Regions from separate parts of the Poseidonibacter antarcticus genome, predicted to be linked through region 1. Evidence: riboswitches for the same ligand, from Rfam matches in the RefSeq annotation. Region 1 holds a riboswitch; the other holds the start of a gene.
The links. Region 1 has a riboswitch for thiamine pyrophosphate ahead of D9T19_RS08955 (TonB-dependent receptor). Riboswitches for the same ligand answer to the same signal wherever they lie in the genome.
Positions count from the first base shown of each region.

Region 1 (15,287 bases):
TACATTTGCTGTTATTAGGGCGAATGTTGACCAAAGAACAAATGAACCATCATATTTTTGATACATCATAAAAAAACCTAAACCTAATACTAGTGAAGGTATTGCTAAATATATATTGCCAGAAAAAGCAATGAAAAGATTTAATATTTTAGAAAATGGATTTGAAGCTAGTCTTGTATCTAAGCTAAAGTTTCGTCTTGTATTACTTAGAAGTATTGCTGCAATTACTGTTATGATACTTGATACAGTTGCAAGTGTTATAGAAGTAAAAAATGATTGTATAAAAATCTTATCTGATAATATCTTTGTAAAGTTTGCACTCAAACCATCTAAAAAAATCACGATTAAAGGAGAGATAAAAAATATAGTAAAAACAAAAATGATAAACCATTGCAAAGTTTGAATTTTTTTAGAATTTTTCCAAACTATGAAAGTATTACTTGTTTTAATATTGCTAGTACTTATTTTAAAAGAAGAAGATAATACTACTAAAACAACAGAAATACTAAGCTGAATAAGTGCGAGTTTTAAAGCAGTTTCAATATCAAAATCTAACTTTACAGCTTCATAAATAGCAACTTCTAAAGTATTATAACTAGGATTTCCACCAAGCAATAAAACAACAGCAAAGGAAGTAAAACAAAGTAAAAATATTGTAGAAGAAATACTTAATAAGCTTGATTTCAAAGCAGGGTATTCTACATAATAAAAACATTTCAAAACAGAAAAGTTTAAACTCTTTGCTAATTTATATTTTTCTTTTGGAATTGCTTCAAAACTATGTAGTAATGATCGTAGCGCAAAAGAGGCATTAAGATAAACATGAGCTAATAAAATTCCACCTAAACCGTAAAGATATGTACCAAAAGAAGTATCAAAAAAATAAAGACTTATTTGATTTATGTATCCTTGCCTTCCAAAAATACCTATTATTCCAAAAACTACAATTAGTGTTGGCAATACTAAAGAAGAAGAAAACAAAGCAATTAAAGTTGAACGTCCTTTGAAATTAGTTTGATGACTTAACGCCCAAGCTAATAATAATCCTACAAATACTGAAAGAACAGTTGATAAAAAAGCTTGAAAAATAGTAAATTTTAATAAGCCATATATTTTACTATCAACTTGCGTAAAAAGATTTGTTTCTTGTGCGGTGTATAAAGTGTAAAATATAAGAAAAGAAAAAGATAATAGTGCAAAAGATAAAGCTCCACCCAAAAGTGTAGAACCCTTAAATCTTTTCAAATTTTTAAACATTATTATTTTTGTACTGCACTAAGCCATTCATTTATTATAGCTTTTCTTTTTTCTTCTACTTCTTTTCCATCCATTAAAATAAACTCTTTAGGTTTATGTAATTTATCAAAATCTTTATGAAGTTTAACACCTTTTATTACAGGATATGCCCAGTTAGCTGTTGGAATAAGTTGGGCAAATTCTTTAGTATATAAAAATTCCAAAAACTTTTTTCCTAGTTCTTTTTGTTTTGAAGATTTAACAATAGCTGCAACTTCAATTTGAGCATAATGACCTTCTTTAAAATCTGCTGATTTAATATTGTACTTATTTTCTTCTATCATATGATATGCAGGAGATGTTGTATAACTTAAAACCATATCAGCTTCACCTTTTAAAAATAGACTATAAGCTTCTGACCATCCTTTTGTAATAGTTAGAATATGTGGAGATAAACGTTTCCAATAATCAACTGTTTTATCTCCATAAATAGACTTAACCCATAATAATAAACCAAGTCCTGGAGTTGAAGATCGAGGATCTTGAATAACTATTTTAAAATCTTCTGGCATAGAAGCTAAGGATTCAAAAGAATCTGGTATATTTTTTATTTTTTTTTCATCATAAACAAAAGCAAAATAACTATAATCAAAAGGTACAAAAGTATCATCTTTATATGAATTTGGTAAATCAATTATAGATGTATCCAAACCATGAGGAGAAAAAAGTTTAGTTTCTTTTGCAACTTGTGCAATTGCTGTATCTAAACCTAATATTACATCAGCTTTTGTTTTTTTACCTTCAAGTTGAATTTTACGTAAAGTTGCAATTGAACTTGAAACTCCTACAAATTTTATATTACAATCGCAAGTTTTTTCAAAAGCTTTTTTCACTTTTGGTGCTGGTCCCCATGATGCTGCAAAAGCATCATAGGTATATACTGTAAGAGTTGGCTTTTCATTTCCAAAGGTTAAAATACTAGTTAAAAGTAATAAATATATTGTTTTTTTCATTAGAAATAATACTTCGCTGTAAATCCAAATGTTCGAGGATCACCCTCTTGAGTATAAAGTTCTGTAGCATATCCATTACCTGGATTATTTCCAAAACTTCCAAAACCTCTTGTTTGATAAGATTTATCAGTAAGGTTTTTACCCCATAAAGTTAGAGTCCAATCAGAAGCAAAATAAGAAACACTTGCATTTAAAAGTGCATAAGATTTTGATTTTGCATTGTGTCTATTTGAGAAGTAATATGAATCTTTACCTTCTACATCAGTTTTAAACTGAACATCATTTGTAAGCATATAATCAAAGCCTACATTGTATTGATAAACAGGAGATTGAGCTGGTGTTCTTCCATTAACATCTACATTACTTGGATTTGGGTCTTCATATTCATCAAACTTAGATTTAAGTAAACCAAGAGATGCAAATAAATGCAAAGTATTATCTGCATAATAATCTGTTTGTGCTTCTACACCATAATAACTACTTTTAGCAGCATTTGCTAAATAATCTGTAAATTCTGTACTTCCGTCAGTTCTTACTGTTACAGTAGAACTTTTAACTTGTTGGTCACGTCTTAAACCATAAAAAAAGTTTATTCTACTTTTTAGTTTGTTATCTAAGTTAGAAAAACTTTTCCCAATATCCAAGTTCCATAAATGTTCAGTATTAAACTCTCTTGCATTGCTTGATAGTGAATTATCTGCATTAACTCCACCTGGTTTATAACCTTTTGAAAGTGTTACATAGTATAAATCATTTTCATTTTCTTGATAATTTAATCCAACTTTTCCACCAACAAGTACTTCATCTGTATCTATATTTAAAGAATCAGAATCACTATATTTAGCTTCCCATTTTTCAACTCTTAAACCTGTTGTTAAAGTAAGCTTATCTGCAATATGAGAATCTAACTGTCCATAAATAGCTAAGTTTTCAGTATCGTAACTACTAGTATACGGTGAGCTAAGATATGTATAATTTCTTGTTAAGTCTTCACTTTGATTTTTATAATATGTTCCAAAAGTCCAATCTGTAGTATTATTTAAAATTCGACCATCTTCATCAGATACTAATCGTAAATCAATATCTACTTTTTCTCTTTTTCTTAAATACTCATCAAAAGAGCTATATGGATATAAACTATCTGCAAAAGCACCTTTATATGACCAATCTTCATCATAAGAATATGTACTATCTGATTTTGAGAATGATGCTTTACTTATTAAATGCATTTTTCTATTGATTTGATATGTAGATTTAATTGCAATTGCATTAGTTTCTTGTGCATCTGTTCCTGGTTGGTCTGAATAAGTATTATAAGAGTTATCAAATGTCCAAGCATCATAACCATTATCTACATCAATATGTGCAAGATTAATATCTACTGTATGCTCATCGCTTGCTAAGTAAGTTAATTGACCTTTAAGTGCTAGTTCATCAATATTTTGAGTATCTTTTTTACCTAAATATTTATTTTCCATAAAACCATCACTAGTATTTTTATAAACAGAAAATCTACCTAATAATGTATCTTCAATCAATGTCCCACCTAAAGCAAGTCCTATTGATTTTGTATTGTAGTTTCCAACTGTAGTTTCTATATGACCTTCAAAATCTTTTGTGGGTTGATTACTTTGTAAGCTAACAACTCCCGCCATTCCATTTGAACCAAATGTTGTACCTTGTGGACCTTTTAATACTTCTATTTGATTTACATCAAACATTGTAAGTGCAAGTGCTGATTCCGATACATCAATACCATCTAAAACTAAACCAACAGATGGATTTACAGGAGAGATAAATTGACTTCTTTCACCAATTCCTCTTATTTGAATATAGTGAGCTCTTGAACCTCCTGTTGAAAAGTTTACATTTGGTATTTGACCTATTACATTTTCAAATGATTGATGAGCTTTTTCTTCTATTTTATCTTCTGATAATACGCTAATAGCATTACTTGTTTGTGAGAGATTTTTATCTCTAAAATCAGAAGTAACAGTAATAGAATCTAATGTTATATCTTCGGCATAGGCTAAAGAACTTAATAATATAAATGATGTGCACGCAGATAGTGTTAAATTTTTAATTTTCAATATGTTTCCTTAAATAAAATTTTATTTATGTAGGAAAAAGTTGTATATAAAGTATGATTAAAATATCATAGTAGGATTATTTACATTTCTCTTCCTTACGCTGGAATTACCCAGTTCAAGTTCAACGGGACAAGCAATTTGCTATCTCAGCTTTTATCTTAAGAAGATAATAGCGCCCCTAGAGGTTGATTCTTAATTTTACTTTAAGTTCTATTTATGAAAGCTTAAATCAATTTATTCATCTGAAAGCAATTCTTACTATAATGCATAAATTCAAAGGAGATGATTTTGGATTTATCAATTATTACATATGAATTAATGATTATACTTTTTGCTGTCGCTGTCTTCGCAGGTTTTATCGATACTTTAGCAGGTGGTGGAGGATTGATTACAATTCCTGCTTTAATTTTGACAGGAATGCCTCCTCTTCTTGCTCTTGGTACAAATAAATTTCAAGCTTTTATTGGTAGTGGTACTGCTTCTGTTATGATGCTTCGTAAGAAAAAAATTACGTTTAATGAAGTTAAATATTTGATGCTTATGGCTTTTGTAGGTTCTGTAATAGGAACAATTTGTGTTCAATTTATTGATGTAAAACTACTAAATTTTGTAATACCTATAGTTCTTTTACTTATTGGTGTATATTTCTTATTTATGCCAAAAGCTTCTAATATTGAATCAAAAGCAAAAATAACTGAAAAAACTTATCAATATACAGCTGTTCCTTTTATTGGATTTTATGATGGTATGTTTGGACCAGGGACTGGTTCTTTTTTATCCTTATCCGCAATTGCATTAAGAGGAATTGAACTTATAAAAGCTACTGCAATGGCTAAAACTATGAATTTTGCAACTAATATAGGGTCTGTTATAATCTTTTTAATTTATGGACAAGTTATCTTTAGTATTGGTATTTTAATGATGTTAGGTCAAATGATTGGAGCATATATTGCTTCACATTTTTTACTTAGAATAAATCCTTTACATCTAAGAATTATTGTAATTGCTATGTGTTTTTTAATGTTAATTAAATATTCTTTTCAAATGGGTTGGTTAGGATAAAATATATGTATTATCATAGGCTTATAATCTCATATAAAGGAACAAATTACTTTGGGTGGCAAGACCTTGGAAATAATAGTGATAAGCCAACAGTTCAGGCAAGTATTCAAAAAGTACTTGATAAAATTTGCAAATATCAAGATAGTATTATTTCATCTGCAAGTAGAACTGATGCAGGTGTTCATGCCCAAGGACAAGTGCTAAAAGTATCTATTCCTTTGGAAATTGAATCCTCAAAACTACAACTTGGAATGAACTCATTATTGCCTCCTGATATTCGTATTTTAGAATGTGAAACTAGTAATATTGGATTTAATCCAAATAAAGACAGCGTGAGCAAAGAATATCATTATTGCTTTTCTACAGATAAAGTCTATAATCCTATTTTAAATGATATTGTAACTCACATATCTTCTAATAATGGAATACTTGATATTAAACTTATGAAAGAAGCTTGTAATCTTTTTATTGGTGAACATGATTTTTATTGTTTTGCTAAACGAGATACAAATATGAAATCTACAATTCGTACAGTTTTGTCTTGCGAAATATTAGAACTTCAAGCTTCTGCTTTTTCTAATAAAATCTACTATCTTAAGATTGTAGGAAATGGTTTTTTAAGTCATATGGTTAGATATATTATGGGAGCTTTATTTGAGTTAGGAAATAAGAAACTTAGTTTAAAAGATATTAGTGAAGCGTTAAAAAATCATAAAGAAGAAAAGATTAGTGTTAAAGCTAAATCAAAAGGCTTGCAATTGATTGGGATTTCTTATTAGAATGGAAATACTAATTAAAAGGATTCATAAATATGAATCCTTCGTGTTCCAAAAGTAAGTGATTGTAAAATGCCTTGTTCAGCGAAAAAAGGCGAGTAGTTTCTCCGATGCAATAACTTGTTATGCATCTCACCAATTGTATTTAAATATGTACAAAAATACTTTTGTGTTCTCGTCGCGACTTTGGAAGTTTGGCGTTATAGTCCTCTTCAATGTGATGATACCCTATAGCCAAAGCAACATCACACTGATAACCATCTAGTTCTTTTTTAAACTCTTCATTTACTAGATCGGTATCAATCCCTTCCATAGGTGTGGAGTCAATTTTTAGACGAGCTAAAGTATGTAGAGTATTTCCCAAAGCTAGATAAGTTTGAGCTTTAGTCCAAGCACTTGTATCACCAGATTCATCAGTATTAAGTTCAGCAAAAAACATACCACCAAAAGCACTTTCTCTCTTTTCGGGTTTAGTACGCTTATCTTTGATACCTTTATCTACTACTTCAGCGTAATCATCACGAGAGTAATGAGGGTTATATGCAAAGAGAATAATCATCGAGCTATCAAAAACATGCGGTTGATTCGTTTGAAATTTATGGGCAAAGGTTTTGTTCATTCTTTCTTTGGCTTCATCACTTTCAATCACAACAAACTTCCAGGGTTGAGAATTGATTGAGGATGCTGAAAGACGCATTGCTTCAAAGAGTATATTAAGATCTTCTTGAGGAATCTTTCTAGCCTTATCGTATTTTTTAGTAGTATGTCTCCAAAGAAGATCTTCAATTATTTGATTTTTTTCATTCATAATGTTTCCTCGTATAATATATTTATATAACGTTAATACTTACTTATTTAAATTATCTTTTACTTTTTCCAATAAACTACAAAGAAGTATTTTCTCATCGTTGGAAAATCCTTTATAAGTTTTATCTAAAAGTTTTGTAGATATTTGATCTAAGACAATAGGTTTAGTCTCATGTCCTTTTTGTGTAAGTTTTACTATTGTACTTCGGCTATCATGTTCATGTTTAAATTTTGTAAGAAATTCCATCTTTTCTAATTTATTGACTAAAGCTGTAACCGTTGATTTGTCTTTATTAATTGTTGATGTAATTTTATTCATAGGGACACCTTCCTCATTTTGATATAAGAGTATTAATATATCTCCATGAGATGGTGCAAGTCCTGTCAAATTATGTTTTTTAAGTTCATCAACAATAAGTTTATTTGCATTATTATGAATATTTGCAATTACTGAAATTACCGCGTTTGTATTTATCATTAGTTTTATATCCTACTATTTATAAATGAAATAATAACCACTATTTCTTTATTGTTTTATTTATCATTTTCAAAAACAAAGTTTTTAGAAGACAAGGCTTCTTCAGGTTTTTCACAAATCATATGAGGATAAAGGTCACTAGATTTAAGTGTTTCATCGTTAAATGTAGCAAGTTTTCCAAGTACATAAATTACATAATTTATACCCCATCTCTCCCTGTCTGTTTCTTTTCCTACTTTTGCAGTAACTTCATCTCCATCTTTATCTTTCATTGTTGTAATATATTCAGAAGAGAAATGTGTATATTCAAAGTTACTATCTGGCCAAAAGTTTTTTAATAAATCAATCATTTCATTTTGACTTAAACTATTATAATCCATTTGAACACACTTATTTAATGTTCTGTCATCAGTAAGTGCTAGGGCTGCAATGTGACCAATATCATCAATACTATGAGTGAAAATTGGAAGTTCCATTTTCCCAAACGTAGTGATTTTTTCAAAGAAACGTAAATTTGGAAGACAGTAATCAAATATTAAACCATTATAGAAAAATGTCCATCCTATTCCTGATTTAATTATCTTTTCATGTAGTGATTTCTTATAATCAAAAAGAATTCCATCACCTACTTTTATCCCTCTTGTATGAACACCAAACTCATTGGGTACAAATCTTTTAACACCTGCTTTAAGTGCTGCTTCTAATAGTGCAGGTTCCATTCTTGTAACAGTAAACTCATTTGCAGGAGTACAAACAATAACAGTATCGTAACCTTTCATAGCTTCGCTCATAAGCTCTACATTTGAAGTATCAGCTTCAACATAAACTTCTGCTCCAAGTGATTCATAAAGTTTTAATTTTAACTCATTTGACTCATCTCTTTTTCTTACAACTGCTTTTACATCATGACCTAACTTTAATAGGTTTTTTGTAAGTGGTGTTCCAATTTGACCAGCCGCGCCAACTACAAATACTCTTTTCTTATTCATTTCACACTCCTTCTTTTGAATTATTTATTATTACTAAAATTTACCGTTTGTATTTTGCCATTTATCTTGTGATGGAATTTCTTCAATAGTATCCCAATGCTCAACTATTTTTCCATTTTCTATTCTAAATAAGTCATAAAAAGAATGAGCTTTTCCATGCCATTGAACTTCACTTGTAGAAAGAACAAAGTTACCTTCTCCTAATATTTTATGTACTTTTTCATAAGTAAACATATCGTTTTTAGAAACTAAGTATTTAATAGCATTACCTAATCCAGATAAACCATCTTTAATTGCAGTATTGTGTTGGTGATAATTTTCTGTTGAAATATATTCTGTAATTTTATTTGGATTTTTTCCAAATAATATATCATCAATAAAATTTTTAACTAGTGTTTTGTTAGCTTCAGTTTTATCTAAATCAGTAATTTTAGTTGCTCCATCAAGTTGAGTTCTTCCACTTACTGTTTTTGCTATTTTTTCTTGTAAGTTGTCCCAATGTTCTACAATTTTTCCATTTTCAAATCTAAAAATATCAAAACCTACTTTGGGTCCAAAAAAATTATAATCTGTATGAGTAAACACAAAAGGTCCATCTTGGAATGCTCTAAGTACTCTTGCTTTTATGCTTCCTTTTGGTAACATTGCTAATACTTCACCAAAACCTTCAAGACCATCTTTAATACCCAAGTTGTGTTGAATATATTTATTTTTATTAATATAAGAAGCAGGTTTTTTATCACCATTTTCCATTGATTGCAATAACTCGACAACTTTTGTTTTATTTGATTTTACTTCTGCTTTGTTAACATCTTGATTTACAACACACCCTGCAAAAATTGAAGTAGCTAAGATAGATGCTAAAACTATTTTTGTGTTTAAAAATTTAATCATTTAATTTCCTTGTTCATTTTTAGTTTGACATCAAACTTTATTTATACTGGAATTATAGTTTGATATCAAACTAATGTCAAGAGTTTTTAACATAAATTTTTTAATTTATATTACTTGAAGTAATAAAGTATTTACTTCAGGATGAGGTCGTATGTTATCCCTTTATTAATCAAGTCTAATTACTATTCGACTTCGATAAACTTCATTGCAACTAACTTATTTCTTTAGTTCTTCAAATACTTTTTTAAAGTTTTCAAAACTTTGTGCACCTACAAGTACAACTTGATCATTAATTATAAAAGTTGGTACACTTGTAATATTGTTATCTCTACAAAAATATTTATTATTAATCAAACTATTTTTATATTTATCTGTATAAAATACATTATCAACTTCTTCTTCTGAAATTCCTATAGATAACGAAATTTTCTTAATTTCTGGAATTAATCCAATATTGATTCCATGAAAGAAGAAAGCCTCATACATTGCCGTATTATACTCTTCAGACTTATTTACAGATTTAGCATATTCTGCAACTTGTAATGCTTTATTTGAATTTGGCATCTCTGTAATATCAGTAAACTCTAATCCATACTGTCTTCCAAATTCTTGCAATTGAATATTTTTTTGTTTTGCATTTGGAAAATAGATTTCTGATCGTATTCCATTTTCAGGAATATCAGGATGGATTTCATATCCTCTAAAAAGAATTTCTATATCATATTCTTTTTTTAGTCTATCTACTATATTTTTTGCAATATAGCAATACGGACATTGAAAATCAGCAAACATTGTAATTTTATATTTCATTTTTTCTCTTTCTCTTTTTATATTTATTTTAAGCTATATGCAGATACTTTTTTACTAAAAATAAAGGGCGCATATAAAGTATTACCTTCCATACTAATATCTGCTAAACCTTTTTCAAAAGTACCTACTAAAATTCTTTCTTTTTTTGTGATTGTATACAATTCGCCAGTAGGATTACTGGAAACTAATAAAGCATCATTAGTACTAATTAAACCATCTAATCCACCTAAATGGTATGAACTTGGAATAAGACTACAAAATTTGGTCGTTAAATTAACTTTATAGATAGAACCATAATCGTCTACTTTTAAATCATGAGATAATTTACTCGCAAAATCTGCAATAAAAAGATAATTGTCTTGAACAAATAAACCATTAGGATGTTTAATTTCAGGAGCTTCAAACCATACTACTAACTTGCCATCTTTTATTGTAAAGATTTTTCCACTTGCAATATCAGAAACGAACACTTCACCTTCAGTACTAATAGTCACGTCATTTAAAGCATTAGCTTCTTTTGAAGATATGCTTTTAATAAGCTTTTGTTTTTTCACATCTATAATATGTACTTCTGAACTATCACCAATATAAAGTTTATCACCATATAAAGCAAGACCGGCAGGATTGTTTAAACCTGTAATCCATTTTAGATTATCAATTTTTCCATCTTTACTTAATCTAGAGATAAATCCTTTTTTATTAGCATTTACATTTGAAACATATATCCAGTTACTATTTTCAGAAGTTGCCATAGATTCAGGCATAGAAAAGCCATTAGTTTCCCAAAGTTTTTCTAACTGTGCAGCTTGAGAACTACTTATTAAACAAAAGCTAACTACTAATATATTAAATATAGTTCTCATTATTTTTCCTTCTTACTTAGCGCTTTTTGTCTTTTAATAAATTTACCAATAGCTTCTTTTATATCAGGTGAAGTTGCTAATTTATCAAATGCAAGTTGGTCATTTCTAAGAGCAGTTTTATAAGTTTCGTTATATGAAAGTGCCATTCTTTTTTTGAATTGTGCTAAAGCTTTTTTATCTAAATTATCATTTAATTGTTGCGCCAAAGCAATTGCACGTGAGAGAACTTGTGCATCTGGAAAAACAGAGCTAACTAAACCAATAGATAAAGCCTCTTTTGCATCAACAAATCTTCCTGTTAAAATCATCTGCATCGCTCTACTTTGTCCAATAAGCCTTGGAAGTCTTTGCATCCCACCAAATCCTGGAATCAATCCAGCTTGTAATTCATGTTGTCTAAACTTTGCACTCTCTCCTGCAATTCTAATATCACAAGATAAAGCAAGTTCATTTCCGCCACCTGCACTTATTCCTAAAACTGCGGCAATAACTGGTTTTGGAAAAGCTTCAATTTTATTAAATACTTTATGGGCTAAAAAAGAATGAGTTTCCTCATTTTTTTTTACTTTTTGAAGACTCTCTCCTCCTGCACCAGCTGAAAAAACTTCTTGTGATCCTGTAATAACAATAGCTCCAATTGACTCATTATTTTGTGCAAAATCAAGACCAGCACTAATTTCACTTAAAACAGCTGTTGATACAGCATTTTTTGGTGGAACATTTATTTTTAGAATAAGCACTGAATCATCTTTAGAGGCTTCAATATTTTTAAAATTTAAATCACTAATTAGCTCACCTGCTTGGACAAGTGTAATTACACTAAATACAAGTGTTAGTATTACAAAAAACTTTCTCATTATTCTTCCTCTATTATTTGTATATGTATCTATTATTTAATTTCTGTTACAAAATTCATATATTGTTCTAAATTTCCAACTACTGATTCATTCATAAGTGCACCAGTAATCTCAGCATATGGTTGTTTAAAATGAATATCCCATACGTCAGATTCTTTTCTCCAGTGCTCATATACCATTAATGTGTCATCTTGACCTTCAATTGTAAATAAATCAAACAGTAGGTTTCCTTTTTCTTTTCTAGTTTCTGGTATATGTTTTCCAAATCTTTGGATAAGTTTATCTTTGTATCCATCTTTAAATTTAAACTCAAAGAAGATAACAAACTCATCATCTTCTTTATTCGCTTCTTTTAGAGCAATTGGAAGTGGATTTGTTTCACCTAAACTCAAAAATTTAACCGGTGTAGATAGAACTACGGGAATAAGTTTTTCAAGTTCTTTTACATAATCTTGATTCAAGTGATTCTCAAAAGCAGCCTGATCAATAAATCTTTCATACGTAAAAAATAAACTTGGATTCTTATTATCAACATAAACTCTAAACTCGACACATCCAAGTTCTTTTTTTGTATTTTCTTTATCATTTAAAAGTGCCGTTTTAAAACTTTCAATATATTCTGGTTTTACATCAAATTTAACTATTTTATTTATCATTTTATCTCCTTATAAAGTTACTATCACTTTTCCTACTGATCTACCTTTTTCAACTTCTAAATGTGCATCTTGCATGTTTTCAAAAGTGAATGTTTTTGATATTGCAGGTTTTAATTTTTTATCTGTTATTAGTTGAGCTAAAGTATCCATATCTTTAGAACTAGATTGAACTAAAATATTTATAATATTTACATTTTTCTTTTTAGCTTCATTGATAAGTTCATCAGAAAATTTATCTTGAGGTAAACAAATTATTGTTCCATTCTCTTTCATAACTTTTACAGATTTCTCTAATGTATCTCCACCCATTGGATCTAAAACAAAATCAATATCTTTTACCACTTCTTCAAAAGCTTGACTTCTATAATCAATATGTTCATCAGCACCTAAACTCATTACAAAGTCTTTATTTTTTGCAGACGATGTAGTTATTACATATGCTCCTAAATGTTTTGCAATTTGAATAGCAAAATGTCCTACACCACCAGAACCTGCATGAATTAAAATTCTATCATCTTTCTTTATATTATTTTCAAGAGCCTGTAGTGCTGTTAAGGCTGCAAGTGTAGTTGCTGCTGCTTGTTCAAATGACATGTTTTCAGGGATTTTTGTCAAATGATTTTCTGGTGATGCAACAAATTGTGCATAGGCATTTCCTCGTCCAGGGAAATTAACCATTCCAAAAACTTTATCACCTTGTTTAAACTTAGTAACTTTTGATCCTACTGATTTTACAATTCCAGAAATATCCCATCCTAAAATAACATCTTCATCACCATAAATTGCACTTACAAATTCAGGTGTTGCTCTAATCTTTACATCAGCTGGATTTATACTCAATGCTTTTACTTCTATTAAAACTTCATTTTCTTGTATTGTTGGTTCTTTGATTTCTTTTATTACAAGATTTTCTACGCTTCCTGCTTTTTCTAAAATAATTGCTTTCATCTATTTTCCTTTTGATTTTATACTTATTTTGTTATGTGATAATTATAAAATAAAAGGAGAATTTAGTGTAGGTTTAAAAGAGATAAAAAATGGTAAATATTGAACCTAGCATTAAAATGCTAGACTTAATATTTAAAAAAATTCAAATATATTATGAATTTGACAAAGATACTTCATTTTTGGATTTTTGAATAATAAGAATTGACATACTAATTAAAATGATTACAAAAAGTGTTATTCCTAAATTTAAAAAGAAATTTTGTGTACCAAAATAATCAACAACATTTTGAAATATTAAAGGAGAAGAAAATTGTCCTAAAAATAATGCGCTAGTAAAATATCCAGAACTTTTTACTCTATTACCTGAAAATGTCATACTTAACATCCATGTAGTTAAATTTGTTAACATAATTCCAGCACCAAATCCCATCATTGGAGCAGGTATAAAAAATAAAGATAGACTATTTGAAAGTCCAAGTCCACTAAAACCCATTGCAAAAAAACTAAGTCCTATTAAAAGTACAGCTGGATATGAAAATTTAGATTTTAATTTTACAAATATAATTGCTCCTAAGGCATTTGAAACAAAAGCAGAAGCAATTATTCCTCCAGCAAATTTACCACTAGCTCCAAACCCTTCAATAAGTAAAAAAGGCATTTGTGTTGGCAATAGAAAAAATAATGACATATATACAAATGCAAAGAAATAGATAAGATAAATACTAGAAGATATTTTATCATCAGTATTATTTATTGTTCTTTCTAATTTTATTTCCTTAATTGAAGTAATAGCAAGAGGTAAAAGTAATAAAGAGATTAAATAAATTCCAAAAGTTGTTCTCCATGAAATATCAGATAAAAAACCACCTCCAACAACAAATAAAATTCCACCAATACCTATGAAAGCATTTTGTAATCCCATGAATTTTGGTCTATCTTCTACTTTAAAATAATCTCCAACTAAAGAAGTTGTTATAATCATTAATGTTGCAATTGCAATACCAAAAAATGCTCTAGAAAATAAAATTATTTCAATTTGATTTAAATATAAACCTGTACTTCCAGTTATTGCAAAAACTAGAAGTGATACAATAGTTGAATTTCTCTTTCCAAACTTCACCACAACTTTTCCCATAATAGGTGCAAGTATTGCAATAACTAAAGACGGCAAAGTTATTATAAGTCTCGAATAAAAATCTATATTTGCAACATCTTTAAATTGTTCTTTTAATGCAGGAAGTGCTGTAACAATTGCAACATTTGACATCATAGTTATCATTGATAAGAGTAATAATGTAATTATTGAGACTTTCTTTATATCATCATTCATTTTATTTCCTTTCTATAAAATAATTATAAAGTAAAAGGAGAATTTAGTGTAGGTTTAAAAGTAGTAAGAAATAGTAAATATTGAACCTATTGAGTTTTTATAAATATAAAACTTGAGCATCTCTAAAAGTTTTTGGAGTAAACCCAGTATGTTTTTTAAAGAATTTTACAAAATTACTTACTTCCCAATATCCCATATTTGTAGAGATTTCTTTTATTGGTAATGTTGAAGAAGCTAGATATCGTTTTACTTCTACAATTTTAAATTTATCAATAAATGCTTTTGTAGTCATTCCTGTAATTTGCTTACAGATAACATTTAAATGCTTAGGAGTAACTCTTAATATATTCGCATACTCTTCTGCATTATGTAGTTGCGTAAATTCAGACATAAGAGTTTTTTTGAAAGAATTAAAAAGTTCACTTTTTTTAATATCTTTTGTAGTTTCGGGAAAATGCTCTTTACTTTTGTGCAAAAT
Region 1 is NZ_RCWF01000006.1:117,874-133,160, forward strand. Features, by position in the region: gene D9T19_RS08945 (ABC transporter permease subunit) at 1-1,245, opposite strand, end outside; gene thiB (thiamine ABC transporter substrate binding subunit) at 1,260-2,249, opposite strand; gene D9T19_RS08955 (TonB-dependent receptor) at 2,249-4,339, opposite strand; TPP riboswitch at 4,415-4,529, opposite strand; gene D9T19_RS08960 (TSUP family transporter) at 4,628-5,401, shown strand; gene truA (tRNA pseudouridine(38-40) synthase TruA) at 5,407-6,180, shown strand; gene D9T19_RS08970 (nitroreductase family protein) at 6,323-6,985, opposite strand; gene D9T19_RS08975 (MarR family winged helix-turn-helix transcriptional regulator) at 7,025-7,462, opposite strand; gene D9T19_RS08980 (NmrA family NAD(P)-binding protein) at 7,519-8,451, opposite strand; gene D9T19_RS08985 (nuclear transport factor 2 family protein) at 8,485-9,345, opposite strand; gene D9T19_RS08990 (DsbA family oxidoreductase) at 9,562-10,155, opposite strand; gene D9T19_RS08995 (YncE family protein) at 10,179-11,018, opposite strand; gene D9T19_RS09000 (enoyl-CoA hydratase/isomerase family protein) at 11,018-11,875, opposite strand; gene D9T19_RS09005 (putative quinol monooxygenase) at 11,908-12,531, opposite strand; gene D9T19_RS09010 (NADP-dependent oxidoreductase) at 12,541-13,479, opposite strand; gene D9T19_RS09015 (MFS transporter) at 13,631-14,809, opposite strand; gene D9T19_RS09020 (helix-turn-helix domain-containing protein) at 14,907-15,287, opposite strand, start outside.

Region 2 (15,287 bases), on a different contig from region 1:
CTGTAAACAGACGATTGAACTCTAAAAAGAAACTAAGTTCTCAAAAGAAGTTGCGTGGAAGAGTAGAGAGTTAAATTTAAAAGCAGGTTAGTGATTATTTATTACAAATCAAATCTATTCAATATGCTTAAAAAAAGATAAAATAAACCACAACCATAGAAGCCAAATAAACAAGTCCTAAAAGTGCTAAAAGTGTAAGCCATTTTGGTTTTTCATATTGCTTTGATAAACTATAGTTTAAATAGGCAAATACAGGTGCTGATATAAATGATGCTGTCATTGCAAAAGGTATCATTTTTCCAATTGAACTACTAAAAAACTGTATTACTACAAATGATATTATAGTTGTAAAAAGCATAGAGTATTGCAACGCTTTATGTGAGAATATTGTTGTTGTTTTATCTTTTAGCAAGGCTACACTTTGTTGATTACATCGTGAATATCCATCAACTGCGACTATAGTTGTCCCGTATATACAAATAAATGCTACAAAAGTGATAAACCATCTTGTCCACTCTCCAATACTACGTGCATACATATCAATAAATTGATTGATAAATTTCCCACCGCTTAGTGGCGTGATGTCTTCTCCATATTGCACTAAAGCACCCAAAGACATAAACATCAAAGCCAAAATTATAGTGATGAGATAACTACTATTAAAGTCTATCATTCTTCTTTTTTTGTATTCAGGGTTTAGTTTATTTTTCTCAACTACCCAAATAGAAGCAGAAACACTAAGCTCCATAGGTGAAGGCATCCAACCCATAAGTGCTATTAAAAATGGAATTGCTGCTAATTGAAATGGATTTGGTTCTATAAAATCAATTGCTTTTTCATTTGTTTGAGAAAAGGCTAAAATCAAAGCTATTAGAGTAATGATAGTTAAAAATAGCATAATGATTTTAGATACAGTATCTAAGGCTTTGTATTGTTTATAATAAAGTATAAATAGATAAGAAAGAAGTATAAAAATACTATAAAACTGCAATGATAAATAATAAGGTATTAGCATTTTAAGTAAAACTGCTCCTAGAAGCGTTCCACCTGCTACATTTACAACTGTTGCAAATGCATTAAAAACTAAAAATACCCATAAATAGCCTTTACCTTTTTGACTATAACCTTGAAGTAGAGTTTTATTATGAAGTGTACTATAATCAAAAGCGATTCTATAAAATGGATATTTTAATAGATTTACTAAGATAATAAATAGTGCTAATTGATAACCATAGTATGCTCCAGCTTGTGTAGAAGCAATGATATGTGAACCACCAATAGCTGATGAAGCCATGATAATACCTGGTCCAAAATTCTTCAAAAACTCTTTCATTTTATTTACCTTTATTCAAAACTTATTTTGGCATATTCTTCTACAGTTTTATCATCTAGTTTTGCTAAACTATCAAGTAATCCAATATAAAATTGTCCCGTTTGTGTATTGCTTAAATTTTTTTGTACAATTTCTCCTGCGATTGCATAAGATGTACAAGCACTTAAAGTAAGATCAAAATTATTTCCTTCTAAAGTCAAAAATGCACCACAAACTGCACTTAAAAGACAACCTGAACCTGTGATCTTTGGAAAAAGTGCAGTTCCATTGTATATTTTTGCTACTTTTGTACCATCACTTATATAATCAATCTCACCACTCATAGAAACGATACAATCATATTTTAAAGCCACATCTTTAACTATTTGTGATAAATCTGCTTCTCCACTTCCAGCATCTACACCTTTTGATTTCCAATTTGCTTGGGCAAGATGAGCAAGTTCTCCTGTATTTCCTCTAATTAAATCAAATTTTATTTCATTTAAAAGAGTTTTTACAGTTTCTTGTCGGAATGTTGTAGCTCCAACACCAACAGGATCTAAGACAACTGGAACATTATTTTTATTTGCACTTTTACCAGCTTTTAGCATAGATTTTACTGTTTGGCTTGTGAGAGTTCCTATATTTATAACTAAAGCTTGACACATAGCTGGTATTTCGTCCATCTCTTCAATTGCATTTGACATAATAGGTGAGCATCCAAGACTTAATAATCCATTTGCTGTATAATTAGCTACAACTATATTTGTTATATTATGGATTAATGGACTTTTTTCTCGTAGCTTTTGTAGATTGTTTGATTGCATCTATTCCCTTTATTTTACTAGTTCTTGTGCATATTCATCTAGGTTTGGTATTGTTTTGATAAGATTATTTTCTTTCATAAAATTAGCCATTTGATTATATACAGCTTTGTCAAAAGTAGCAGGATTTTGTGCTAGATAAGGTAAAGTATCACTCCAAGCAAGACGATTTAATTCATTGTTTAATTCTTTTGGTTTATAACTTACAAACGCTTCCCAAGATTTTTTTGGATTCTCTTTTATATATACAGTAGCTTCTTGTAAGGATTTTACAAATTTTTTATATTTTTCTTCAGATATAGTCTCTTTATTTGCTATAACTACAAGTTCATCATATTTTGGAATTCCATAGTCTTCAAGGAAAAATGCCTTTCCTTCTTGATTTTCTAATTTTAATTGATTTAATTCAAAGTTTCTATATGCTCCAATTACAGCATCAACTTGTTTACTCATCAGTGATGGAGATAAAGACCAATTAACATTTATAAGTTCTACATCTTTTGAAGATAAATTTGCAGATTTAAGCATAGAATCTAATAGTGCTGTTTCAAAGCCACTTACTGAATATCCTATTTTTTTACCTTTTAAATCTTCAATTTTTTCTATACCACTTGTTTTTAATACTACTAAGCTATTAAGAGGTGAGTTTATAAGAGTTGCTATTCTAACCAATGGTAAACCTTGGGCTACTTGCATTTGGAGTTGTGGCTGATAATCAACTGCCAAATCAGCTTTTTTTGCAGCTACTAATTTTGGTGGAATTGAAGGATCAGCTGGTTCCATAATCTTTACTTCAAGATTATTTTTTTCAAAAAAACCTTTTTGTTGAGCAATTATAATTGCTGCATGGTCTGGATTTACAAACCAGTCTAAAAGTAGACTTAACTTTTCTTTATCTGCAAAAGCAGTTGAACTTAAAAGTAATAAGCTTAGTGTTATTTTTGATATTGCTTTTTTCATAATTTTCCTTTATTGTATGTTTTTATAATAGGCTTAAAGCTTTTACACAGAAAATCGTAATGTATTAAATTTGCGTGAAAAGAAGAGTTTATTTTGAAATAAAGATAGACTAAATTTGAAGTATAAAATACATTTGCAAAAAACAAATCCCTACGCTAGAATTACCTAGATCAGGTTCAAAGGTCGAAGCTCAAAACTTCCTCTCAGCCTATAAAATAAGCTCCCTATGTATAAAAAAAAAGATTCTATCAGAATAAAGAATTTAAGTCAATTTAATGTAAATGAGAAGCCCAAGGTATAAACTTCTTTGTTAAATAATCAGTTAAGAAATAAATACTCAAAGTTAATACAACTAATATAAAAAGTGATGCAAACATCAAATCAATTTGCATTCTTGCATTTGCATGTAACATTAAATATCCAAGTCCTTTTGAAGAACCAACCCATTCACCAATAACTGCTCCAATAGGTGCAATACAAACTGCTATTTTTAGTCCAGAAGCAAGGGATGGTAAACTAGCTTTAAATCGTACTTTAAATAAAATTTGCAAAGGTGTTAGTTTATATGTATGTGCTAGTTGTAGCCATTGTTTTGGTGTATTCTTAAGACCATCATAACAAGCTGTTGTTATAGGAAAATATATGATGATTACTGTCATTACAATTTTTGAAGCCATTCCATAACCAAACCATAAAACTAATAAAGGTGCTATTGCAAATACAGGTATAGCTTGTGAAATTACAAGTATTGGAAGTAAATATTTCTCAAGTTTTTTAAAATAAAGCAATGCAAAAGCTGAACTAAGACCAAAAAAACAACCAAGAATTATTCCTGCAACAATTTCTAAAAGAGTAGTTTGTGTATGTTCCCAAAGTAAACTATATTGGTTTATTAGTTGAAGAAAAACATCTTTTGGTTTTGGTAATATATAATGAGGCAAATCAAAAACTACAACAATACCTTGCCACAAAATAAATAAAAATATAATTGGAAGTAATGCTTTTAGAATATTTTTCATATATCATTTCCTTTTAATTCAGATATTAGTTCTTCTTGTAAATTCCATAGTTTTTCATTTGATAATTTATGAGGAATTGTTCCTTCTAAAAAGGCTACTTCTTCTATAGTTACTGGTTGATTTTTTAAAATATAAATATGATTTGCTAGTTTTATGGCCTCTTGTGGATCGTGTGTTACAAGAACTACAGTTTTATTTTTTAATAAATTACAAGTTAAATCTTGTAATTGTATTTTAGTAATTGCATCTAATGCTGAGAAAGGCTCATCCATCAAAATAAGATTCGCATCTTGCATAAGTGTCCTTGCAAGTGCAACTCTTTGTTTTTGTCCTCCTGAAAGCTCATAAGTTTTTTTATCATAGTGTTCAGACATATTTACTTGGCTCAAAAGTTCTTTTGCTTTTTGTAAGGTTTTATTTGTTTTAGTACCTTTTAGATGATGATAGAGTTGAACATTATCTAAAATACTAAGCCAAGGATATAGGGAGTTTTCTTGACTAAGCCAAGCTATGTTTGTATCTTTTTTTAATACTATTTCCCCATTTGTAATATTTTCTTTTTCTAAATCAGCTATACATCTAAGTAAGGTTGATTTTCCAACTCCTGAACTTCCAAGCAAGGCACTACTTGTATTTTCTAATATATCGAAGTTTAAATCTTTAAAGAGTGTTTTACCTTTAAAGTCAAGAGTTAAGTTTTGTATTTTAGCTATAAAATTATTATTCATAAATGCACTACTATGATAAATATCTATTTTCAAGATGTGCTTTAAAATACTTTGGATTCAAAGTCTCACCTGTTGCTCTTTTCATCAACTCATCTGTTGAGTAAATACTTGCATTTTCCCAAATATTTTCTTTTAGCCAAGATTTGATTTGTGTTAAGTCGCCTTTTTCTATTGAGTCATTTATATTTGCATAGACTTTTTTTACAGTATTAAATTGTTGTGCTGCATTCATAGCTCCAAGAGTATATGATGGGAAATATCCAAATAATCCTTCACTCCAATGCACATCTTGCATACATCCATCTTTATAATTTCCTTTTGTATCTAAGGCTAAAGCTTCTTGCATTTTATTATTCCACATATCTGGAATATCTGAAGTTTCTATTTGTCCATTTATCAAAGCTTTTTCTATTTCATATCTTAAAATAACATGCGAAGCATAAGTTACTTCATCTGCATCTACACGAATCAAAGAGGGTTGTACTTTTGAGTAAATTTTCATTAAGTTATCAAGCTCTAGTTCTTCTTTTTTACCAAAAGATTCTATGATATATGGATGAATTGATTTTAAAAATTCTTTGCTTCTTCCCATTTGCATTTCAAAGAATAGACTTTGACTTTCATGTATTCCCATTGATCTTGCTTGTCCAACTGGTAGGGCTAATAAATCTTGTGGTAATCCTTGCTCATAGCAAGCATGACCTGTTTCATGGATTGTTCCCATAAGTGATTGTAAAAAATCTTTTTCATCATATCTTGTAGTAAGTCTAACATCTTCAGGAACTCCTCCACAAAATGGATGTGCTGAAATATCTATTCGACCTTTATTAAAATCAAAACCTAAATGGTTCATTATTTTTATACCTAAGTCTTTTTGAGCTTGAATTTCAAATATTCCTTGAGGTTTTTTAAAACTTTGTGATTTTTGTTTTTCTACTATATTTTCAATCAATTCTGGTAACCAAGTTTTTACGTCTGCAAAAATACCATCTAATGTTTCACTCTTCATTCCAGGTTCAAATAAGTTTAAAAGAGAATCATAAGCACTTAATCCACTTTTTTCTGATCTGATAAGTGATTCTTCTTTTGATAATTTCACTACTTCTTTTAAACTTGGTTCAAAATCTTTCCAGTTGTTATTTTCTCTTTGCTCACTCCATATATGATTACATTTTGAGTGAGCTAGACTTTGTGCTTTTACAAGTGTGCTTGGTAAAATAGTGTTGTTTGAATATGTTTTTTCCATTTCATATAAAGATGCTTTTTCTAGTGGATTTAAGTTTTCAGCCATTGCATCATTTATTAAAATTGATATTTCTTTATCTACTGAAGCTTCATGAATTATCATTCCAAATTCAGCCATTGCTTTTGCTCTTGCATTACTTGAACCACTTGGCATCATACTTTGTTGATCCCAATAAACAATTGATTGCATATGAGATAAGTGATGTATTCTTTCATATTTCTCGACAAGTTTTTTATATGCTTTCATAAATATCCTTAAGAATTAAATTAAAAAGATTTTAGCATAAAAAGCTTTTTATGCTAAACTAAAAAATTAAAAAATAAAATAAACTTTTTCTCAAAAATCTCAAGGAATATATATATGAATGAAACAAATGTATCAAAAGAAAATAAACAAATTATAAAAACACTTAATGATTTAGCAAAAACAGTAGATTATTCACTAATGAATACACTAAACCGTGACCCAGAAGCTACCCTAAATGGTGTTGACCATAACCCAAGACAGGTTTTTTCAGGTCATTTTGTACCTGTAAATCCAACGCCGATTAAAAATCCTCAGTATATTGCACATAGTAAAACATTATTTAATGAATTAGGTTTTGATGATAGTTTAGCAACTTCTCCTGATTTTATTAGTATGTTTTCAGGTGATATATCAAATGTTCCAGAGCCAATGAGCAAAGTAGGTTGGGCTTGTGGTTATGCTCTTTCTATTTTTGGTACAGAATATTATCAACAATGTCCTTTCCAAACTGGAAATGGTTACGGTGATGGAAGAGCGGTTTCAGTTCTTGAAGCTGTTTTAAATGGTAAGCGTTGGGAAATGCAGTTAAAAGGTGGTGGGAAAACTGCATATTGTAGAGGTGCTGATGGTAGAGCAGTTTTACGTTCAAGTGTTCGTGAGTTTTTAGCACAAGAACATATGAATGCTCTAGGAATTCCAACATCAAGATCATTGAGTTTATATACTTCAAAAACACAAAAAGTAAGTCGTCCATGGTATGAAAAAGGCTCACAATCTTTTGACCCTGATATGATGATTTCAGAAGCAGTTGCGATTTCAACTCGTGTTGCTCCGTCATTTATCAGAGTTGGTCAAATTGAACTATTTGCTAGACGTGCTAGAAAAAATGAACATGAAAAAGCTTATGAAGAGCTTGAAAAGATTGTGTTACATTTGATAAAACGTGAATATGGTGATGTAATTGATGAAAGTTTAACACTTTATGAAAAAGTAATATTACTTGCAAAAGAATTCCGTACTCGTTTGACTTCTCTTGTAGCAAACTGGATTCGTGTTGGATATTGTCAAGGTAATTTTAATAGTGATAATTGTGCAGCTGGTGGTTTTACTCTTGATTATGGTCCATTTGGTTTTTGTGATTTATTTGACCCTGATTATCAGTCTTGGACAGGTGGAGGAAATCATTTTGCATTTTTCAACCAAACAATAGCAGCACAACGTAATTTTTTTAGTTTTTGTAATGCTTTACAAATTTTATTAACAGAAGATGAAAACTATTTAAAGCAATTAGAAAATATAGCAAATGGTTTTACAGATGTAATGCAAGAACAAATGCAAAAAATGTGGTCTTCTAAACTTGGTCTTAAAACTTTTAATAAAGAGTTATTTAACGAACTTGAAGAACTTATGATAAAAACTTCTGTTGATTATATTATTTTCTTTCGTGAACTTTCAAATATTCCTGATGATATTAGTTCTCTTAAAAAAAGCTTTTATAAGGATATTTCAAATGATGAGCAATTACAAGATTCTTGGTCAAAATGGCTTGAAAAATGGGAATTATTATTAGATATATCAAAAGAAAATTCAAAAGAAGATATTTCAAGTAAAATGAAACTTATTAATCCAAAATACACTTTACGTGAGTGGTTTTTAGTTCCTGCTTATGAGAGTGCAAAAGAGGGTGATTATACTTTAGTTCAAGAGCTTCAAGAAGTTATGAACGAACCATATAGTGAGCAATCAAAAGAAATTGAAGAGAAATTTTATAGATTAAAACCAATAGAATTCTTTGATGTAGGTGGTATATCTCACGTTAGTTGTTCTTCGTAATTCTTTTTAAACTAGCTAATAAATATAAAATAAATTAATAATTTCTTAAAATACCTATTTAAGTATTTTGAAGTTATTTTTAATTTATATATCGTTATAATTTCATATAAATATTCCTCTTTTCCCACATTTAAAACGCTAAAAGTAGGGAGTTTAAAAAGTTAGAAATTAATATTTTAACTAAAGGATTAATTATGAAAAAAATTATTATATTGGGTGCTGGTTTTGCTGGATTACATATATTTTATAAAATTCGACATCTAATTGGTAAAAAAATAGATATTACAGTTATCGACTCTAGAAGTCATTCTCTCTTAAAACCTTCTCTTCCTGAAATTGCTTTTGAAGGTGCTGCCTTATCTCATTCTCTTGTTGAATTAAGAGAAACTATTGAAAATCGTGGTGCTACATTTATACAAGAAAAAGTTATAAACATTGATGCTAAAAATAATGAACTTACTCTTAAAAATGATAAAAAGCTTACTTATGATTATATTTTCTTAGCACCTGGTGTTGTAAAAGATTATGATGCAATTAAAGGTTTTAGAAAATTTGGATATTCAGTTTGTGATGATACTCAAGCTCAAAAACTTTACAAAAGGGTTAAGAAGTTCGAAGGCGGTAAAATAGTTACAGGTTCTGCAAAAAGTACTTGGGGTTCAAGAGTTGATGCTCCTAATTTAAAAGCACCTTGTGAGGGTCCTATTGGTGAAATTATGTTTATGCTTGATTATTATCTTAGAGAAGATAAGGAGCTTACACGAAATGTTGATTATTCAATAGATACTTTTACACCTGGTGAAGTCTTTTTTGAAGATGTTGGCGATATACCAAGAGCGGCTATTGGTAAAATAATGGCAGAAAAAAATATACCTCTTCATAAAAATAAAGTTTTAGTTGAGATAGGAAAAGATTTTGTAGCTTTTGAAGATGGAACAAAAATGGATTGTGATTTAGCAATTGTTATTCCTCCATATAGTGCTCCAAAATTTTTACTAGATTCTAACTTAGGTGATGAAAAAGGTTTTATTCCTACTGATATGCATATGAGACATTTAGATTTTAATAATATATTTGCAGCAGGAGATATTACAGCTTTATCTCAACCAAAACTAGGACATATTGCAGTTATTCAAGCAGGTATTGCAGCGGCTGCTTTGATGAAAGAATTAGGTGAAGATATAGTAATACCACCACATAAATTAGAGGTTTTTTGTATTATGAATATGGGTGGTTATGATGCTGCACTTATATCTTCAGATGCTTTATATGGAGGTTCAACTGATATTGTCTTTTATTCGCCATTATCAAAAATGATGAAATGGGGATTTGATAATTATCTTTACTATAATAAAGGTCATATGCCACCAGATTTTGCACTTGAAGCAAGTGATAAATTAATAAAAATTTTATAAAATAAAAGGAATTTTAAATGTGGAAATATCCTATAAGTGAGAGTCTTTTTGATAATTTTAGTAAATATTCAAAAATTTCAGGATTTATCTTTATTATATTAGGTTTGATAGGAATACTTTATCCTGTGTTTTTGACGCATGTAACAGTTTCTTTTGTTGCATGGCTTATGCTTTCAGGTGGTGTTATAGCAGGTTATTTCACTTATTTAAGTGATAAAAGTGATTATTTAGGATGGCTTAAGAGTTTTATCTTAATCTTTATTGGTTTTTTTATTCTTTATTATCCAATTTCAGCAATTGGAACAGTTGGGTTACTAATAGCTATTTATTTTTTTATGGATTCATTTGCAAATCTTTCTCTTGCACTTTCTATGCGTCCTGTAAATGGTTGGATATGGTGGTTAATAAATGCATTCTTCTCATTTTTTATTGGTATATTTTTTATAGTAGGCTGGCCTTTTAGTTCAGAATATCTTATTGGATTAGTAATTGGATTTAGTCTTTTCTTTGATGGTATTGCTTTACTAGTAACTGGCTCTATTTTTAAAAAGATGTCAAAATAAATATATTAGAATTTAAAAGGGTCAAAAATTGACCCTTTATTCACCAAAAAGAATATTCTCTTTTTGATGAATCATTTTTGAAGTAAAAAAGCTAACAATCAAGATTGTTAAAATTGGTATAAAGAAAAAGTATAATAATAAAACATCAGGTCTAAAATCCCAATAAGAATCAAAAAGTAAAGAACTTATAAAGTAAGAGCCAAGACTTCCTAAGATTATTCCAAAAGTACTAGCAGTAAAAGAGATTAAACCAAATTCTAGTAAAAAAGAGTTTCTAATAGTTTTGTTTTTTACACCAATCATTTTTAGTCTTAAGATATTGTTTTTTTGTAAATTCATTTGATATTGTATGATTATAAAACTCATAAGAAGTCCAATTATGATTGAGTAAAGACTCATTTTGTCTGTTATATTTGTTACATTTTTTACAAGACTTGCAAATGATTCAAATAAATTTTTAACATCAATAACAGTTAAAGATGGAAATAAATCAGATAAGCTTATTAGCATTTCTTGAGCATTATAATCACCTGAAGAAATTGTTGCTAAAACTGTTTTAGGAGCATCATTAATAGCACCTTCTTGCAAGATTAAAAAGAAATTTGGAACAAATTCAGTCCATTTAACTGTTCTAATATTTACTACTACACCTTGTAATTCTAAACCTAAAACATCAAAAACTAGGCTATCACCTAAGTTTATTCCTCGTCTATTTGCATAACCTTTTTCAACACTTACTTCTATTGGTTTAGAAAAATCTTCAGAATCATAAACACCAGAAAACTTTCTTCCTTCAATAATCTCTTCACTATTTTTTAGATTTGTTCTATATGAGAGATTTACAGCTGCATTTTTAACTTCACTTTTTTCTTCTTTTATTTTTTCATCTGCATTTTTAATAGAATGACTTGTAAAATCAAGATTATTTATTTTTATTATTCGTCCTCGAATCATTGGTGCAATATTTTCTAGTTTTGCACCCATTTTATTAACTTGAGTTTTTATATCTTCTATTTGCTCTTCTTTTGCATCAATGACAAAGAAACGAGGTCTTTCATCAACACTTAGAGTTAATGCATTTGATAAAGATGAACCAACTTGAGGAATAAGACTAAAGAATGTTGTACATAACACAATAGCTGTAAACAGTGTTAAGGATGTTTTCTTTCCTCTTGTAATATTCTTTAAAGCTAATGATAAAGATAGGTTTTGTAAATGTCCAGAAAAATCAAATCTTTTTAAAACGAATGAGCCAAGAGCAAAAAAGAAAATGATTAATACTAAAACAGCACTTGCAAAGTAAAAACCTACATTTTTTGCAGGAGTTACCCCATGAGATAAAAGCAAAAGAAGAATTAAAAAAGGTATAAATCCTAAAACCATCTTAAAAAAGTTTTGTTTTTCTCTTTGAATTAAAGGCAAAATTAAAGGAAGACCGATACTTAAACTTAAGAAAAATAATATTACTGAAGATTTTAAGAAGAAATAATAATCAAGTGAAAAATCAAAATTAAAATCTATAAGTTTTTGAACAATAGGACCTATAAATTGTGCGGACAAAGTAATAAGTGAAAAGACTATAATACTTGAAATAGAGATTAATACAAATAAATGTAAAAGATAAGTAAGGATTAGATTCCTTTTACTAAAGCCTAAATCACTTAATACTGTAATATCTTTTTGATGTTTTTGTAAATATCCTGAGTATAAATATATAAGACCAACAAGTCCTAAAAAGAAAGAAACAAGTGAAACCAATGATAAGAAATTTGTAACAAAGTTTAACACACGCAATAATCTATCTCTACCATCATTTGGAGATAAAGCACGTAAGCTTTGGTCAATATTCTTTTCTAGATTATTTTCAATTTCTTCTAATTTATCATTATCAAAATTTTCTTTGAATTGATAGTTTAATTTATATCTAGCAGTTGAGCCAAACTGTAGAAGTTCACTTCTTTTTAATCCTTCTTCACTTATATAAACTTTTGGCATAAAACCACTAAAACTTACAGCTTTTAATGAATCATCTTCTATAACTTTTCTTATAATAAAGTTTTCTTTTCCGATTTTTAGTGATTCTCCTAGTTTTAAATCAAGTAAATCTAAAACTTCTTGATAAACCCAAACTTCGTTTTCTTTAGGTAAAATAGCACCTTTTGGATAAATAGATTTATCTTTGAAAACTAATCCTCCATAATATGGAAAACCTTCGTTTATTTTTACAAGTTCCATTAGTCTAGCTCTTTTTTTGGAAGCTATCATACTAACAGTTGAAATTCCTTCATTAAACTTCTTGATTTGTGGGAGTTTATTTTTTATATCTTCTATTTGATCACTAGTTATTGGAAATCTAGAAGATATAACTAAATCTGCACCAAGTAAACCCTTTGCTTTTGTTTCTAAAGATGTATCTATACTTCCTTTAAAAAATTGAAGATATGAAAGTGCTGCAATAGCTAAACAAAAGTTTAAAATAAATACCAAAGAAAAAGATTTTGAACGTGCAAGTGCTTTTAAAACAAGTTCTATTACTAACATATAGTTAATTTTCCCATATTAAGCTCATAAGTCTTTTCACAACGAGTTGCAACATCTTTTGAGTGTGTTACTAAAATCAAAGTCATATTATTCTTTTTTATTAGTTCAAAAAGTATATCCATAACTGCAATTCCTGTTTCTTCATCCAAGTTTCCACTTGGTTCATCTGCCAATATAATTTTAGGATTATGTATCAAAGCACGTGCTATTGCAACTCTTTGTTTTTCTCCACCACTTAATTGTGAGGGTAAATGATCCAATCTATGAGAGAGTCCAACACTTTCTAAAAGTTCAATTGCTTTTTCTTTAGGATTTGGAATATTACAAACCTTTGCAGGAAGCATTACATTTTCTAAGGCATTTAAATAAGATACTAAATGAAAATTTTGAAATACAAAACCAATATTTGTAGCTCTAAAATCATTTAGTTCACTTTCTTTTAAATCTTTGTATGAAACAGAGTTCAAAATAATATCACCAGAATCTGCTTTTATTATTCCAGAGATAAGTGAAAGTAGTGTTGATTTCCCACTTCCTGATTTTCCCATAATAGCAACTCTTTGTCCTTTTTCTACATGAAAATTTAAGTTTTCAAATATATCAATACTTTGTGAACCTTGATGGTATGATTTTTTTAGTGATTTTATTTCTAACATTATAATTCTTCCTTTAAAAGCATAAAAACTTTTTTTGCGATTATTTTATGACCTTGCTCATTTGGATGAATTCCATCTCTTTGATTTAGGTCTTTTTTTCCTGCAACTCCATCTAATAAAAATGGCATAGTTTTTAAATTGTATTTTATTTTTAATTCTTCATACATCTCTTTAAAACGTTGTGAATAATCAGGTCCATAATTTGGTGGAACTAGCATTCCTGCTAGTATTACTTTTGCATTAGCTTTTTGTGCGTAGTTTATAATTTCTTCTAAATTTCTTTTACTTTGAGTTAGGTTTAAACCTCTTAATCCATCATTTGCACCAAGAGCTAAAAAAACTATATATGGTTTCTTTTTTAAGTACCATCTTAAACGAGCAAGTCCATCAGAAGTTGTAGATCCACTTACTCCACCATTTATAATAGTAATATCTTTTTTAAGTTCATTTTGAATCATTGATTCGACTAATTTTGGAAATGCATCTTCTTTATTAACCCCTAAACCTTCTGTTAGAGAATCTCCTAAGAAGAGAATAGTATTGTTTGAAGTCTTCGCATTTACGATTTGTAGTGTTATTAATAACAATATTAGTATAATTTTTTTCATAGGTGATTTTATCTAAAATCAAAAAACATGTCTACTAAATTTCTTTTTTTATTCTGATACTAATAGTGAATTTTGTTCCTGTATAAAGAATATCTTTATATTTAAATGACTCATTCTTAACTATAATATTTCCTTTTAAATGAGTTCTAACAATATTATCACACATGTATAATCCTACTCCTGTGCCTTGACTTTGATGTTTTGTAGTAAAGTATGGTTCAAAAATCTTATCAATTATCTTCTCATCAATACCCTTTGCATTATCTTTTATATCAATATATAAATAATTATTTTTTATATATGTATCAATAAAGATAAATCTTTGTTTATCTACAAATTTTAATAGTGCGTCTCTTGCATTATTTAATATATTAACAAAAACTTGTATTAATTCATTTTCAATTGCAAGAATAGTGCAGTCTTCTATATTTTCGATAATATTAATATTTTTAGATGTAAATTGTAAATTTACAATACTTAAAGTTTTTTTAATTGTATCAGAAATCAAAAAACTCTTTTCTTTATTATTTCTTGGATCAAAGAAAGCACTAAAGTCTTCAATTGTTTGAGAAAGATATTGTGCAGAATTATTAATACTAGTTAATATAAAAATTAATTGACTATCTGATAAAGTATCCATTTCTTTTTGAAGTTTTGCACCCGTTGCTGCAGTTGAGATAACTGATAATGGTTGTCGCCATTGATGCGAAATATTTTCTAACATTTCACCCATAGCTGCCATTTTTGTTTGTTGAATTAATATTGAATCTTTTTCTTTTATTTCAATTAATTGTTTTTTATTTATATCTCTTCTTTGTATTAATGCTTTTCTCATAAACTCAAATTGTTCAGATAGCATACCTATTTCATCTTTTCTATCAATAGTAAGTTCTTGGCTTAAATCTCCTTGTGAAATTTTTATACTTGCATTTGTTAATAATTTTAAAGAAGATGAAACCTTATTAATAAAAAAATAAACAATTAAACTTAATAATAAAGTTAATAGTAAAGCAAATGAAAATATTATTAATTTATATTTTTCTAAATGTTCAATTATTAAATATTTTGAATAATAAATTATTAGTTTTCCTAAATCTTCATCATTATATTTTAAAGAAATAACGCTTTTTACTAAGTTTTCATTTTTGTAATTATTACTATCTATTTTTATATTTATGAAATTAGAATTATCAATTAATTCTAATTTCATAATTTCGTTATCTTTATATATCGAATTAATTATTGATTTTATTACATCTTCATTTAATGTGTAAAGTAAGGTTGATATTGAAGTACTATAAATTTCTTTATTGTGCTCAATTTTTGAATAAAATAC
Region 2 is NZ_RCWF01000002.1:100,432-115,718, reverse strand. Features, by position in the region: gene arfB (alternative ribosome rescue aminoacyl-tRNA hydrolase ArfB) at 1-74, shown strand, start outside; gene D9T19_RS03215 (NRAMP family divalent metal transporter) at 128-1,333, opposite strand; gene thiM (hydroxyethylthiazole kinase) at 1,345-2,139, opposite strand; gene D9T19_RS03205 (ABC transporter substrate-binding protein) at 2,149-3,096, opposite strand; TPP riboswitch at 3,227-3,333, opposite strand; gene D9T19_RS03200 (ABC transporter permease) at 3,369-4,115, opposite strand; gene D9T19_RS03195 (ABC transporter ATP-binding protein) at 4,112-4,876, opposite strand; gene D9T19_RS03190 (carboxypeptidase M32) at 4,854-6,335, opposite strand; gene D9T19_RS03185 (protein adenylyltransferase SelO family protein) at 6,450-8,168, shown strand; gene D9T19_RS03180 (NAD(P)/FAD-dependent oxidoreductase) at 8,363-9,583, shown strand; gene D9T19_RS03175 (HdeD family acid-resistance protein) at 9,601-10,146, shown strand; gene D9T19_RS03170 (ABC transporter permease) at 10,183-12,687, opposite strand; gene D9T19_RS03165 (ABC transporter ATP-binding protein) at 12,681-13,343, opposite strand; gene D9T19_RS03160 (arylesterase) at 13,343-13,951, opposite strand; gene D9T19_RS03155 (sensor histidine kinase) at 13,986-15,287, opposite strand, start outside.
Region 2: it holds a riboswitch for thiamine pyrophosphate, as region 1 does, so the genes downstream of both, D9T19_RS03205 (ABC transporter substrate-binding protein) here and D9T19_RS08955 (TonB-dependent receptor) in region 1, are expected to answer to the same signal.